2 regions of the Cobetia sp. AM6 genome follow, and region 2 is predicted to be linked to the other one. Evidence: predicted binding sites of a transcription regulator. Region 2 holds the regulator's gene; the other holds the start of a gene.

Region 1 (7,435 bases), 620 kb from region 2:
ACCTCGTCGAGCAGCAGCACGGAGTACGGCTTGCGGCGCACGGCCTCGGTCAGATAGCCGCCCTCTTCATAGCCGACATAGCCGGGAGGCGCGCCGATCAAGCGAGCCACGGAGTGCTTCTCCATGAACTCGGACATGTCGATGCGCACCATCGCCTCTTCGGTGTCGAACAGGAAGTTGGCCAGTGACTTGCAGAGCTCCGTCTTGCCGACACCGGTCGGACCGAGGAACAGGAAGGAGCCGTTGGGACGATTCGGGTCCGACAGCCCCGCGCGTGAACGACGCACCGCATTGGACACCGCGATCACCGCCTCGTCCTGGCCGATCACCTTCTCGTGCAGCGCCTCTTCCATGCGCAGCAACTTGTCACGCTCGCCTTCGAGCATCTTGGCGACCGGAATGCCGGTCCAGCGCGAGACGACCTCGGCAATCTCCTCCTCGGTGACATTGGAACGCAGCAGCACGTGGGCGGAGGTATCCGCCTCGCCGTCGCCGGCTTCGCTGATCTGCTTCTCGAGCCCCGGAATCACGCCGTATTGCAGTTCCGACATGCGGCTGAGGTCGCCGGCGCGGCGCGCCTGCTCCAGATCGATACGCGCCTGCTCCAGCTCGGCCTTGAACTGGGCCGCGCCCTGGATGCTGGACTTCTCGGCCTTCCAGACTTCATCGAGGTCGGCGTATTCCCGCTCCAGCTCCGAGATCTGGTCTTCAAGCGCGCCGAGACGCTTGAGCGCCGCCTCGTCGGTTTCCTTCTTGAGCGCTTCACGCTCCATCTTGAGCTGGATCAGGCGGCGGTCGAGACGGTCCATCTCCTCCGGCTTGGAATCCAGTTCCATGCGGATGCGTGACGCGGCCTCATCGATCAGGTCGATCGCCTTGTCCGGCAGCTGGCGGTCCGTGATGTAGCGCGAGGACAACCGCGCGGCGGCGATGATGGCGCTGTCGGTGATGTCGACCCCGTGGTGCACCTCGTAGCGTTCCTTCAGGCCACGCAGGATGGCGATGGTGTCTTCCTCGCTGGGCTGGTCGACCTGCACCTTCTGGAAGCGGCGCTCAAGTGCGGCGTCCTTCTCGATGTACTGACGATACTCGTCAAGCGTGGTGGCACCGACACAGTGCAGCTCGCCACGCGCCAGCGCCGGCTTGAGCATGTTGCCGGCATCCATCGCGCCTTCGGCCTTGCCCGCGCCGACCATGGTGTGCAGCTCGTCGATGAACAGGATGACCTGGCCTTCTTCCTGCGCCAGCTCCTTCAGCACCGACTTGAGGCGCTCCTCGAATTCGCCGCGGAACTTGGCCCCCGCCAGCAGCGAGCCCATGTCGAGAGACAGCACGCGCTTGTTCTTGAGGCCTTCCGGCACCTCGCCATTGACGATACGGCTGGCCAGCCCTTCGACGATGGCGGTCTTGCCGACGCCGGGCTCACCGATCAGCACCGGGTTGTTCTTGGTGCGACGCTGCAGCACCTGGATCGTGCGGCGAATTTCCTCATCGCGCCCGATCACCGGGTCGAGCTTGCCATCCCGCGCGCGCTCGGTCAGATCCAGGGTGTACTTGTTGAGCGCCTCGCGATTGTTCTCGGCATCGGCATCGCCCACGGCTTCGCCACCGCGCAGCGCATCGATGGCGGACGTCAGGGCGGGCTTCTTGATGCCCGAGGAGGTGAACAGCTTGCCGAGATCACCACCCAGCTCCAGCGCGGCCAGCAGCGCGAGCTCGGAGGCGATGTATTGATCGCCGCGCTTCTGCGCTTCACGATCGGCCAGATTCAGAAGCTTGCCGAGGGCCTGCGAGGGCGCGACATTGCCGTCGAACTGGGACACGGTGGGCAGGTCATCCAGCTGGCGCTTGAGGCCGCTCATCAGACTGGTGGCATCGCCGCCCGCCTTGTTGACCAGCGCCTTGAGCCCGCCATCGCGGTCTTCCAGCAGTGCCAGCAGCAGGTGCTGCGGGTGAATTTCATTGTGGCCTCGCCCGACGGCGAGCGACTGGGCATCCGCCAGAGCGTTCTGCAGCTTGCTGGTGAGTTTGTCGATGCGCATGGTGCCTTCTCTTGAGAGTCATGGCGGTACTCCTTTTCTCAGGAGCTTCGCCTGTAACATTTCGTATCTGACTCTCAAGATGGGGGCTGGCGCACGGCTTTCAAGGCAGGATTCGCCGCGCTGCAGCATGTTGTGGCATTTGCCTGATCCAGGTCAGATTCCCGCTGCCCCCGCCGGTCATCAGCTTTGCCACACACAGAAACGCCCCGCCAACCTGAGACATCAGGCCAACGGGGCGTTTGTGGGTACTGCATGTCGAGCTTGCGGAATACGCTGACCAGCGCCCCGACCAGAGATTCCTGATCAGCGCCTCAGCGCAGCCAGATCACCGTGGCGAGGCGTCCGGTCACGCCATCATCACGCCGGTGTGAATAGAAGCGTGATTCAGAGGCGGTACAGAAGTGCCCGCCACTGACATGACCGACCCCGGCACGCTCGAGACGCAGGCGTGCCAGCTTGTAGAGATCACCCATGTAGTGACCGAGCCGGTAGGGGCTGGCCTCGAAGGCATCATCGGCCTCGGGCAGATCCGCGATGAAGGCATCACGCACCTCGGGGCCGACCTCGAACTGCGCATTGGAGATCGCCGGGCCCAGCCAGGCCATCAGCTCGCCGGGGTCATCACCGAGACGCTCGATGGTGGCTTCCAGCACGCCTTCGACCAGCCCGCGCCAACCCGCATGCGCCACGCCGACGCGCGTGCCCTGCCGATCACAGAACAGCACCGGCAGGCAGTCCGCCGTCATCACCACACAGGCCTGCCCGGTGCCGGTACTGATGCAGGCATCCGCCCGTGGCGGCGCATCCGGCCGGTCCTCGCCATGGCAGACATCGAAGGCATCCACCACCTGAGTGCCGTGCACCTGATCCAGCCACGCCAGCGGACGCCCATCATCGACCTCCGCGGCGAGCAGCTCACGCACCTGCGCCACCATCGCCGGGTCATCACCCACATGCAGCGCCGGATTGAAGCCGGCATACGGCCCCTGGCTGGGGCCGCTCTCACGCGTGGTCACGAAGGCCTGCACCGGGCTCGGCGCGGGCCAGTCCGGCAGTATCAGGGTCGGGCGTAGACTCTCGTCGTGCATAACCTCTCCTTGTGCGGCGTGTCGCGCGAGCCTGCCGCCTCAGCGAGCGATGTCTTCCTTGAGATAGTCGATCAACACCAGCATGTCGCCCGGCATCTCGGCGCGGAATTCGACTTCCTTGCCCGTGATCGGGTGGATGAAGGCGAGACGACGGGCATGCAGTGCCTGACGCGGGAACTGACGCAGCAGCTCCTTGAGCGGGTCGCTGGCCCCCGGCGGCAGCTTCAGACGCCCGCCGTAGACCGGGTCTCCGACCAGCGGATAGCGCTGGTGCGCCATGTGCACGCGAATCTGGTGGGTACGCCCGGTTTCCAGCTTGCAGCGGATATGGGTGTGACCCCGGAAACGTTCCACCACGCGGAAGTGGGTGACCGCCGGCTTGCCACTGTGAGTGACGGCCTGACGCTTGCGGTCCTTGGGGTGACGCCCGATGGGCGCATCCACGGTGGCACCGGAGGTCAGCACGCCCGTGACGACGGCATCGTACTCGCGCGATACGGTACGGGCCTGCAGCTGCTCGACCAGGTCCGCCTGGGCGGTCAATGACTTGGCCACCACCATCAGTCCGCTGGTGTCCTTGTCGAGACGGTGCACGATACCGGCACGCGGCATCATGGAATTGCCCGGACAATGATGCAGGATGGCGTTGAGCAGCGTGCCATCGTGGTTACCCGCGCCCGGGTGCACGACCATGCCGTGCTCCTTGTTGATGACCAGCACGTCGTCGTCTTCATAGACGATCTCGAGCTCGATATCTTCCGGCTCGTGGCTGACTTCCTCTTCAAGCTCGGCGGTCAGGGCCAGACGTTCACCGCCATAGACCTTCTCGCGGGGTTTGACGGCGGCACCGTCGAGGGTCAGCGCACCGGTCTTGATCCAGTGCTTGAGACGCTCGCGGGAATAGTCGGAGAAGATCTCGGCGCAGGCCTGGTCAAGGCGCATGCCAATCATCGCCTCCGGGATCCGCTCTTCGCGGTTGATGGTGTCTGCCATATTGCTCTCTGAGGCCGTTTCGCACGAAAGGGCCTTTGCTTTATAGTGAGTGCGGATCGGCGGATTCTAGCATGCCCGCCATGGATTGCCCGAGATGAGGAAACCGATGCGCGCCCTTCCCTTGACTGCCCTCGCCCTGGCCAGCACCTTGCTGGCTGGCTGTGCGTCCAACGAGCCGGCACCGGATCTTCAGGAGCAGGACCTGTATCGTCAGGCCCAGGTTTCCCTGGATACCAGCCGCTTCAACTCCGCTGTGCAACAACTTGAAGCCCTGGATACTCGCTTCCCGTTCGGCAGCTACGCCGAACAGTCGCAGCTGGAGCTGATCTACGCCTATTATCAGGTCGACAACTGGGAGGCGGCACGCGCCGCGGCCAGCCGTTTCATTCGCCTGCACCCCGATCACCCGCAGGTCGATTATGCCTACTACATGCGTGGACTGGCAGCGTACAGCGCGGGTCGTTTCAGCCTGGAATCCCTCGATCTGATCGATATTTCCAAGCGTGACCTGGGCGCGACACGCGATGCCTATGTCGACTTCGGTGAGCTGGTACGTCGCTTCCCCAACAGCACCTACGCGGCAGATTCCCGTCAGCGCATCATCTATCTGCGCAACGTACTGGCGCGCGGCGAGCTGCAGACAGCCGATTTCTACCTGCGCAAGCAGGCCTATCTGGCTGCCGTGAAGCGTGGCGAGTGGGTCATTGAGCACTACCCTAACACTCCTGCCACCCGCGATGCGCTGGCCGTGATGGTCGAGGGCTATCTGGGCCTCGGTCTGCGTGACCGTGCCAGCGAGACGCTCAAGGTGCTGATCCAGAATGATCCGGACAACGAACGTCTGGATGGTCGTACCTTCGAGCCGCGCTACGTGAAGGCTGACGACCTGACGGTCTGACGACCGGCAGGCGTCACCATCGAGAAGCCCGTGATCATCGATCACGGGCTTTTTCGTGCTGCCAGCATGGCCAGAATCGTCGGATTCAGGCGCCTTCAGCGTCTTGCGCAAAGAATCCGCAATCCGTCATTCGCCGGCTACCCAGCCATTGACGATCGGGTAGCGGCGGTCCCGCCCGAAGCCGCGCGGCGTGACGCGCACGCCTACCGGTGCCTGACGACGCTTGTACTCGGTACGGTCGACCAGACGCACCACGCGATAGACATCCTCTTCCTCGAAGCCTGAGCGGATGATCGCCTCGGCGCTCATGTCACCCTCGATATAGTGGGTGAGAATCGCATCCAGAGTGTCGTAGTCCGGCAGCGAATCGCTGTCGAGCTGGTCTTCGGCGAGCTCGGCGGACGGCGGGCGCGTGATGACGCGCTCCGGAATCGCCGGGCCCATGGTGTTGCGCCAGTTGGCGAGACGGAACACCCAGCTCTTGTAGACATCCTTGAGCGCGTTGTAGCCGCCGACCATGTCGCCGTAGAGCGTGGCGTAACCCACCGCCATCTCGCTCTTGTTGCCGGTGGTCAGCACCATCAGGCCCTTCTTGTTGGAGATGGCCATCAGCAGCACGCCACGGCACCGCGACTGCAGGTTCTCCTCGGTGGTGTCGCGCTCGCTGCCGGCGAAGCTCTCCGCCAGGGTCTCGGTGAAGGCCTCGACCATCGGCGCGATGGGCATCACCTCGTAATTCACGCCCAGCAGCCTGGCCTGCTCGGCGGCGTCTTCCTTGGAGATGTCCGCGGTGTAGTGATACGGCATCATCACGGCGTGCACGCGGTCCGCGCCCAGCGCATCGACGGCGATGGCCAGCGACAGGCCGGAATCGATGCCCCCGGAAAGCCCCAGCACCACACCCTTGAAGCCGCTCTTGTTGACGTAGTCACGCAGCCCGGTGACCAGCGCACAGTAGAGTGACTCCTCCGGCGACAGCAGCTCGGCGATCTCGCCACTCTGCGGCACCCAGTTGCCACCCTCTGCCTTGAGGAACTGCACCGGCATCAGGCCGACATCCCACCATGGCGCCTGCACGCAGGTCTTGCCGTCGGCATCGATGGCGGCAGAGCCCCCGTCGAAGACCAGCTCATCCTGACCGCCGATCTGATTGACGTAGACCAGCGGGCAATTGACCTCGGCTGCCCGCTCGGCGAACAGCTGATTGCGCTCGGCCGGCTTCTCCAGGTGATAGGGCGAGGCGTTGAGGCTGACGAGAATCTCGGCTCCGGCATCGCGTGCCTGACGGACCGGCGCGCCGTCCCACAGGTCTTCGCAGATGACGATGCCCAGACGGGCACCACGGCACTCGACCACACACGGCTCGCTGCCCGGCGTGAAATAGCGCTGCTCATCGAAGACCTGATAGTTGGGCAAGGCCTGCTTGGCATACTCGGCGATCCACTCACCATCCTTGAGCACGCCGGCCAGGTTGTAACGCTTGCCGTCACGCATGCCGGGGTAGCCGACGATGACCATCACGCCCGGCGCGACCTTCTTCGCCATCTGGGCGCGCGCCTCCTCGAGGCGGGATTCCATGGACTCGCGCAGCAGCAGGTCTTCCGGCGGGTAGCCGGTAAGACACAACTCGGGCAGCACTACGACATCGGCCTTGTGCTCAAGACTCGCTTCACGCACCGATTCGATGGCACGCGCAGTGTTGCCGGGAATATCACCGACCAGCGGGTCGAGCTGGGCCATCACCAGAGTCAGATCTTGCATGCGGTAAGGATCTCTCGATTGGCGGTTCGATAAGGGGCCAGTACACTGTGGCCAGACATCTGGCTCAGATCACTGAGCCGTGCACCGGCCCACCTGTCATCATGTTGGCCGCCATTGTCCCGCAAGGTCGCGCCGCTGGCAAAAGCCACGCGCGCCGCCTCATCTGGGAGTCATATAGGAATGAGCCTGTTGATCATCCGTCTGCTGGTTTTCGTCGCCCTGTTCTGGGCCGGCCTGCGCCTTTACCGCATGTATCGCCAATGGAAGCTGAGCCAGGACGACTACGGCAACGACAGCCCCGCCGAACGCGAGGCGCAGAACATGGTGCGCTGCGCCTACTGCGACCTGCATCTGCCGGAAAATGACGCCATCCGCCATGAGGCGCTGCACTTCTGCTGCCAGGAACACCAGCAGCACTTCCTCGACGAAGGACCGCGCAAATGACTCGCCACCGAGACGAGATGCTCGATGGCGAACCACAACACGCACTCCCTCAGGCCCAGCGGGTCTCACCGGCATTTGACGACGTATCCAGCGTGGCAATCTCGGCCAGCAGGGCCTCGGGCTGGTAAGGCGCGGGGTCGATGATCGGCGTGCGCCCGAGCAGTTGATCCACCAGCAGGCGGGTCGAGGCCGGCGCCAGTACCAGCCCA
Region 2 (7,435 bases):
CTCAAGCAGCGCCTGATGAATCGCTATATCTACGAGCATCTCTTCCTGAGCCATGTGTATTTCCCGGACATCAAGGGCGCGGATGGACGGCCGATCTTCTTCAAGCTGGTGCGTTCCAGCACCCCGCCGGGCGAGCCGATCAAGCGCATCTCCACGCGCCGCCCCTACGATGCACCCTATGCCTCCTACACCGCCGATGAGCGCGCGAGCCTGCCCCACGATGACGCCGGACGCCCGCGGGTCTATTACCGTCTGTGGCAGGAGCGCGCGACGATCCTGGCCAAGAATCATCTGCCCTATGCGCTCGATGATGCTCGCTTCAAGCGCTGGCAGGCGCTGTTCCTGACACCGGATTACCCGGTGGATGACCTGCCGGATTACGACCTCAAGACGGCCTCGAATCCTTTCCTGACCTTCGAGGCCATCCCGGCCGAGTCACGCTATCGCTTCATGCTGGATGAGTCGCAGAACACCATCATGGGCTTCATCAAGGGGCCGGTCTGTCGCGGTCAGGTCGCGGTGGATGTGATCAATGATCACTTCTGGGTCGGCTTCACCGATCCGAAGATGTTCAGCCACCCGGAAGTGGAACGCACCCTGGCCGAGGAAGGGAAGAATCTCAGCCTGCCCGCCGAGCAGAGCAGCAATGCGTTGCCGATCAGCTCCTGGGTCAAGTTCGAGCGCAAGCAGACCGCCTACCTCAAGGCCAAGCAGCGCCTGATGTCCCAGGCCTATCTCGATGGCGATCTGCGCCTGGATGAGCGAGTGCTGTGGGACGGCAGCGGCTGGACCGACGGCCCCGGCCAGGGGCGCAATCCCAACGCGGCCCTGACCATCTATCGCCACTTCGACAATGCGGCGGTGATGAAGGGGTTGGTCGGTGGCGTGCCCAAGACGGGCTGGATCATCGATTACCCGATGCTGGAGCGCATCCACTATCTGCTGGTCGCCGGCTTCGATGTCTATGGCAATCTCGGCCATCAGCTGGTCACCCGTCTGTACATGGACTTCCTGCGCATGGAAGGCGAGAACAACCTGCTGGTGCTGTTGCCGGCGGGCGAGCGCCAGGCGGTGCATGACAGCTGGTATCGCGACGTCAGCCCCGGGCTTGTCGAGCTGCTGTTCAAGAAGCCGCCGCAGTTCGATGCACCCAGTGGCATCGTCTGGACACCGCAGGAGCTGTCATCCCCGAACCAGGCTCGCCTTGGTCTGATGCGGCGCATGCAGGAGCGCCTCGCGCCGGAACTCGGCCATGAGCGCAGCCTGAGCAATGTCGAGGACGAGCACGTGCGACATGAGCTGCAGGCCCTCGCTGCGGTGCAGGGAGTCTCGGCCAGCCTGATGCCGGAGGTGACGATCGTTGCGCTGGAGGATGGCACTGATGACTCGCCGCGCCTTTACAGCGTGCTGCGCAATTCCGCCCACGCCAACATCACCAGCCTGTTCGATGAGGAGGTAAATCGCCGTCCTGAGCAAGACACTCTCGATGTCTTGCGTGGCGTGGCGGGCGATTACCCGAATGCCTTCTGGCGTCTGACGGCTGACACCCTGACGGGGCTGGCAGAGCGGGTGGCGGCACTCGAGACCGAAGAGGACTATCGCGCCCTGCAGGCCGATATCGGGGTGCGCCGGACTGATCCGCGCTTCTGGGAGTTTTCCGACAGCGTGCTGCGCACCAACTATGCTGATCGCCCTGTCGAAGCGGGCCTGCTGGACTATAACCGCCTCGAGAACCGCTGATTGCCAGCAAGGCTTGAGCGGCTGAGGCAAGGCCTGCTGTCAGGACTGTCTGGGCTGCCAGAACTGTCAGGGTTATCAGGACTGTCATGACGACTGGCCTGACAGAAGGAAGAAGCCCGCCACGCACATTGCGTGGCGGGCTTCTTCTTGTGTAGTGCCAAAATGGCGCCCTGGCGGCTGATCAGCGCAGTGTCGCGCTGCGTGATGTGCTGTCAGCAGGCGTCATCAGCGACCGCCCTGACACTCGCCTTCGGCCAGTTCGATCAGGCCATCCAGATGCAGGATATGCACCTCGCGGGCACGAATGTCGACCAGCCCCTGGGTCTGGAAGCGGGTCAGGATACGGCTGATGGTTTCGACGGCAAGCCCCAGATAGTTGCCGATATCGGCGCGTGCCATCGACAGGCGGAAGCTGTACGGCGAATAGCCACGACGACGGAAGCGCTGTGACAGGTTGACCAGGAAGCTCGCCAGTCGCTCATCGGCTGTCTTGCGCGACAGCAGCATCATCATGCGGCGATCTTCGTGCAACTCCTTGCTCAGGCTCTTGAACAGCTGGGTTCTCAGTTCCGGCATCTGCTCCGAGAGCGCATTGAGGCGGTCGAAGGGAATCTCGCAGACGGTGGTGGTCTCCAGCGCCACCGCAGTGCCGGGATAGCAATTGCTGTCGATGGCATCCAGCCCGGCCAGCTCGCTGGGCAGGTAGAAGCCGGTCAGCTGCTCCATGCCGCTGTTTTCATTGGTGATCTGCTTGAGACTTCCGGAGCGCACCGTGAAGACGCAATCGAAGGCATCGCCCTGGGTGAAGAGTACTTCCCCTTTTCTGAGTGGCGCGCGACGGCGGATGATGGCGTCAAACTGGTCGATATCTTCCATGTTCAGTGCCAGTGGCAGGCACAGTGAACTCAGCGAACAGGTCTGGCAGCGGGCTTCATGGGCGCGCAAGCGGTGTGATGCCTGTGCATTGGCCGTCATGGTGACTCTCCTGAGGAATGTCACCGCTACCCCTGGGGCAGGGCAGCGGGAGGGGTCTTTCGGGCGCAACAACGGTGGGGCGGGGCCTTGTCGCCCGCCGCTACCCTGCCTAGCCGAATTGAATCGAGCGGCCAGAGTCTGAGCGCTTATCGGCTAATGCAGTGCAATTTCGTGGCGCCATAATATTAGATTTTATTAATTCATTATCCTGCCCAACCCATGGGCGTTGCAAGGTGTGTGAACTTTAGGCCGGGTTGGCCCCGCATGACCATACCGCGACGACCTGCCTCAGCCAGCTGCGCCGAGCAGCAGGATCAGTGCGGCGGCCAGCGTCGCCAGTGCCAGTATGCCCCAGGCACGTGGTGCTGGTGTGCCAGGCTGACGTACGCCGTTGATGCGATGTTCCTGCATGGGGCCATCGCCTTCGCGCTCGTCGCTGTCAGCGCTTGCAGCGCGCGAAAGGCTGCCCAGCGCCAGCATGGCGAACAGCACCAGGCTGCCCAGCGTGAGGGCCAGCACCCAGAGATTCCAGAACAGGGGGAGTCCAGTTGTCTCCAGCAGATTCATGTCGTGTCTCCTGAGCGGTGTCCTGTCATGGGCCACGGCTGGCGATGTCGCTCGCGGGGGCGGCCTGCTGCAGGTAGGCGAGCAGCGCCGTGATTTCGGCAGTGCCACGCACGTCATTGGGGGCGGCGAGAATCTCGTCTTCCGCGTAGGGCACGCCCAGGCCTTGCAGGGCTCGCATGCGTGCCGCGATGCCTTCACCGCTCAATGCCCGCTCGAACAGCCACGGGTAGGCGGGCATCGCTGAGCCCGGCACCTGACTGCGCGGGTCATGCAGATGCAGGCGCTGCCAGGCATCGTCATGCTGCGCAGGCAGCTTGCTCAAATCCGTCCCCCAGCGCTCGACGCCCCACAGCGAAGGGCGGTCGTAATAGCGCTCTCGGGCGGTCGTCGCATCACCGTGGCGCGCCGTGTCGCCCGGTAGATCGCGCACCATGCGTGTGTGGCACTGCTGACAGCCCTCGCGTTGGTAGATGCGCTGGCCCTCCAGCGCCAGGGCGCTCAGCGGTTTGAGGTCTTCGGGTGCGCTGGCGAGGCTGGGGTGAGCCCCGAGCGGCACCAGCTGGGCGAGGGCGCCGAGGCTCATGGTGAGCAGGCATAGTGCCGTCATCAGGCCGGCGTGACGTTCGAGCAGGACATGTCTCATGCGTAGTGCCCTCCCGAGGATGTGGCAGGGGGCGTGGTAGAGGGGGACGCAGAGTGCATGGCAGGTTCTGATGATGCCTTGTGCGAGCCGGAGCTCAGGCGCTGACGCTCATGAGCGGCTTGGCGTTCGCTCTTTTGATCAGCCAGGGTGCGCGTCACATTGAGGAGCATCAGCAGCAAGCCGAGCGCCCAGCAGGCGAGCCCGCCCAGCGAGATCATCATCGGCATGCGGGCCGCTTCCAGCACCTCGCTCAAGGTGTATAGCGGCCTGCCGTCATTTGCCAGCACATGCCACATGCTGCCTTGAAGCAGCGTGGTCGCCCAGCTGGCGGCAACGCACAGCAGGGTGCCGATGATGACCAGCAGGGCGTGAGTCTTGAGCAGCGCGAGGGAGCGCATCGGGGGCAGCAGGTGATAGGCCATCACGATGGCGACTGTCGCGACCACTCCCAGGCTTGCTGCCGGCGACAGACTGTTGGCGGCACTGAAGGTCAGGGCATTGAGGGTCGGCAGTGACAGCAGGCTGTATTCAAGAACCGCCAGGGCATAACTGACCAGAGCTGCCGCCAGCAGGCAGATCAGCGGATCCCGGCGCAATGAGTGCCAATCCTCCTTGAGTGTCATCAGGCCATTGAGGCTGAGTGCCAGCCCCGGCGCCAGCAGCAGGAGGCCCATCGCCATGCCCAGCGTCTGGCTCCAGGCCGGCAGGGCGCTCGCGAACAGCAGCGGAGCACCTCCCCATGTCGCCAGCAGCACCAGCATCCAGAAGCTGGTGGCGGCCAGCCGATGCGAGTAGAGCGGCAGCCGTGAGCGGCTCGTCACCATGTGATGGAGCAGGGCAATGACGCCGAATGCGAACATGCCGCCGGGGAGTGGCCCTGCCTGCCAGCGCTGAATCAGTGCCTCGAGGCTGCCCGTGAAGAGCGGTATCGATTCCAGCAGGCCGATCGGCACGCTGAGCGAGATCAACACATGCTGTATCAACACCAGCATCAGGCCGGCGATGAAGTACCAGCAGGCCACCGGCAGGCGGCGCAGCGTGCGCTGTTCCAGCACTGTGAAGAAGACCCACGCCACGGCCAGCCAGACGAGGGTCATCAGGAGATCGACGAGCCAGGGCGCTTCGGCCATGTATTGGCCCGAGGAGTAGCCTGCGACAATCGCCAGTGCGCCGAGCGCGACCACGGCCTGCCAGCCGAGGAAGGTGAAATGCATCAACTTGAGCGTGAAGGGGGGCAGTGCGATATCCGCTATCGCCGTCTCGGCGTCCGTGCGTGATTCGCGTTGCAGGACACTGTGCATGGCGATGGAGTAGCCGCCGGCGATCACTGCCGAGCCGCCCAGACCGTAGAGCAGCAGGTGGTGCTGCAAGGGAGCGAGGCGGCCGTAGCTCAGCCAGGCCACTTCCGGCCCCAGTGATGGCCATAGCCAGATGAGGTTGAGCCACACCGCCAGACAGAGGCTGAGCAGGCCCCAGATGACGGCCATGCGAGAAAAATCATGGCTTGCGTGATGATGATGGTTCACGCGGGGATGACAGGCCGAAGCCTCAAGAGCTGTACGCATATCACGACCTCGTCGGCAGTGGGCGAAAGCGCAGTGCTGGTGGTGACGGTGCTGGAAGCGGCGCTGCGGAAGCGGTCATGTCATCGACGCCCCTGTCAGGGCGGCAGGGCTGGCGCTGACCGATATCACGCGCGACCATGACCGACTGACAGGCCATCCCTCGCGCTGGAATGCAGCGTTTACCCCTCATCGGTTCCAGCGTTGTCTGGCGCGAGCCGTACGAGATCAACAGGAGAATTTCGCTTGCCCGCCGTCACTTCATCATCGGACGAAGATGCCAATGCGTCCAATACGGCTGAGGTCCCCAGCCCTTACGCCGAGGAAGGCTTTCGTGTCGCCAGCCTGGCCGATGTCGCCTCGGAGCTTGCTGCTCGCCAGACCATGTCCCACGACGCGCTGGCCGCGCGAGGGCCGTGGCGAGGCTGGTTGGCGGAACTGGGGCCGCTTGAAATCCATGGACGACCGGGGCGTGCCCTGCTATTGCATGCGCATGGTGCCGGCGCCGGGCGTGAGACCGACTTCCATCAACAGTTCGGCGCTGCCTGCCTGATGCAGGACATGGCGTGGCTGGCATTCGATTTCGGCTATCTCGTCAGGATGCGCTGCGAAAGCCGCCGCCGACCGCCGCCCCGGCTGCCCGGGCTGATCGAGGAGATGGCGCGCTGGTGTCAGGCGCTGATGGTGTGTGTGGCGGCCGTCGACTCCTTGCGATCGCTGCCCTGGCTGGTCGGCGGCAAGTCGATGGGCAGTCGTGTGGCCTCCCATCTGCTGGTGGAGTTGACCCGGGCGGCGCATGCGCCGTTGCCGGTCGGGTGGTACGCGCTGGGCTATCCGTTTCATCCCACGGGCAAGCCCGACAAGTTGCGTATCGACCATCTGCCGGATATCCCGATGGCCGGCTTGATCTGTCAGGGCAGCCGCGATCCCTTCGGAACTCGCGAGGAAGTGACGGAATATCCGTTGCCGGAAAGCCTTACATTGCTTTGGCTGAATGATGGCGAACATGATTTCAAGCCACGAAAAGCGAGTGGCGAGACGCGTGAAGGACTGATTTCGCGTGCGGCGCAGGCCTTGGCCAATCACCCGGCGCTGGGCGGAAAACGGCAGTGAATCGCCACCATGCGAGGGGCATTACCCTGGCCTTCGATGGCGACAGCGGCATGTCAGAATGATGACGCAACGCTGATGTTTACTGGCCTGCAGGCGAGATGCAGCGGGAAAGTCCTGTCTTATCAATACTCTGTCGCGGGCGATTGCTGAAATTGTGCGCAAAAAAAGTATTGACTCATGGGCCGGATTCCGTAGAATGCAGCGCCAACGAGACAGGGGTGGTTAGCTCAGTTGGTAGAGCACCAGCCTTACAAGCTGGGGGTCACTGGTTCGAACCCAGTACCACCCACCATTTGAAAAAAGTCATTGCTTTTCAAAGCGTTACTTGATTAAATGGCCTGGTTCGTGAGCAGAAGCAAGCGATTGTCGTGGACCGGTAGTTCAGTTGGTTAGAATGCCGGCCTGTCACGCCGGAGGTCGCGGGTTCGAGTCCCGTCCGGTCCGCCATTCTCGTTTGTCATGCGCCCGATGTTGAGTTGTTCTGAAGTGGACCGGTAGTTCAGTTGGTTAGAATGCCGGCCTGTCACGCCGGAGGTCGCGGGTTCGAGTCCCGTCCGGTCCGCCATCAGAATCGCGAGATATCACCGCTGCTTGCAGCAAAGATCGTTTGTGTTGGGTGATTAGCTCAGTTGGTTAGAGCACAAGCTTCACATGCTTGGGGTCACTGGTTCGAATCCAGTATCACCCACCAATGCGGACCGGTAGTTCAGTTGGTTAGAATGCCGGCCTGTCACGCCGGAGGTCGCGGGTTCGAGTCCCGTCCGGTCCGCCATTCGATCTCATAGAATTCGTGAAACCCGAGCTTTCGAGCTCGGGTTTTTGCGTTTCTGGCTGT

What was found. Region 2 encodes FNR, which switches genes on or off when oxygen is low (the NO sensors DNR and NnrR bind a similar motif). Its sites were predicted from a motif close to TTGATNTANATCAA; they were not measured.
Region 1: a site for FNR is predicted at 2,186-2,199, ahead of clpB (ATP-dependent chaperone ClpB). Genes of this name have one in related genera too.

The regions. Positions count from the first base shown of each region.
Region 1 is NZ_AP021868.1:3,959,031-3,966,465, forward strand. It holds gene clpB (ATP-dependent chaperone ClpB) at 1-2,042, opposite strand, end outside; gene pgeF (peptidoglycan editing factor PgeF) at 2,354-3,130, opposite strand; gene rluD (23S rRNA pseudouridine(1911/1915/1917) synthase RluD) at 3,170-4,123, opposite strand; gene CLAM6_RS16525 (outer membrane protein assembly factor BamD) at 4,218-5,021, shown strand; gene CLAM6_RS16530 (NAD+ synthase) at 5,148-6,782, opposite strand; gene CLAM6_RS16535 (PP0621 family protein) at 6,963-7,226, shown strand; gene thiO (glycine oxidase ThiO) at 7,276-7,435, opposite strand, start outside.
Region 2 is NZ_AP021868.1:344,858-352,292, forward strand. It holds gene CLAM6_RS01585 (fatty acid cis/trans isomerase) at 1-1,740, shown strand, start outside; gene fnr (fumarate/nitrate reduction transcriptional regulator Fnr) at 1,966-2,715, opposite strand; gene CLAM6_RS01595 (hypothetical protein) at 3,004-3,282, opposite strand; gene CLAM6_RS01600 (cbb3-type cytochrome c oxidase subunit II) at 3,308-3,925, opposite strand; gene CLAM6_RS01605 (cbb3-type cytochrome c oxidase subunit I) at 3,922-5,412, opposite strand; gene CLAM6_RS01610 (alpha/beta family hydrolase) at 5,734-6,600, shown strand; tRNA gene CLAM6_RS01615 (tRNA-Val) at 6,817-6,892, shown strand; tRNA gene CLAM6_RS01620 (tRNA-Asp) at 6,971-7,047, shown strand; tRNA gene CLAM6_RS01625 (tRNA-Asp) at 7,089-7,165, shown strand; tRNA gene CLAM6_RS01630 (tRNA-Val) at 7,215-7,291, shown strand; tRNA gene CLAM6_RS01635 (tRNA-Asp) at 7,296-7,372, shown strand.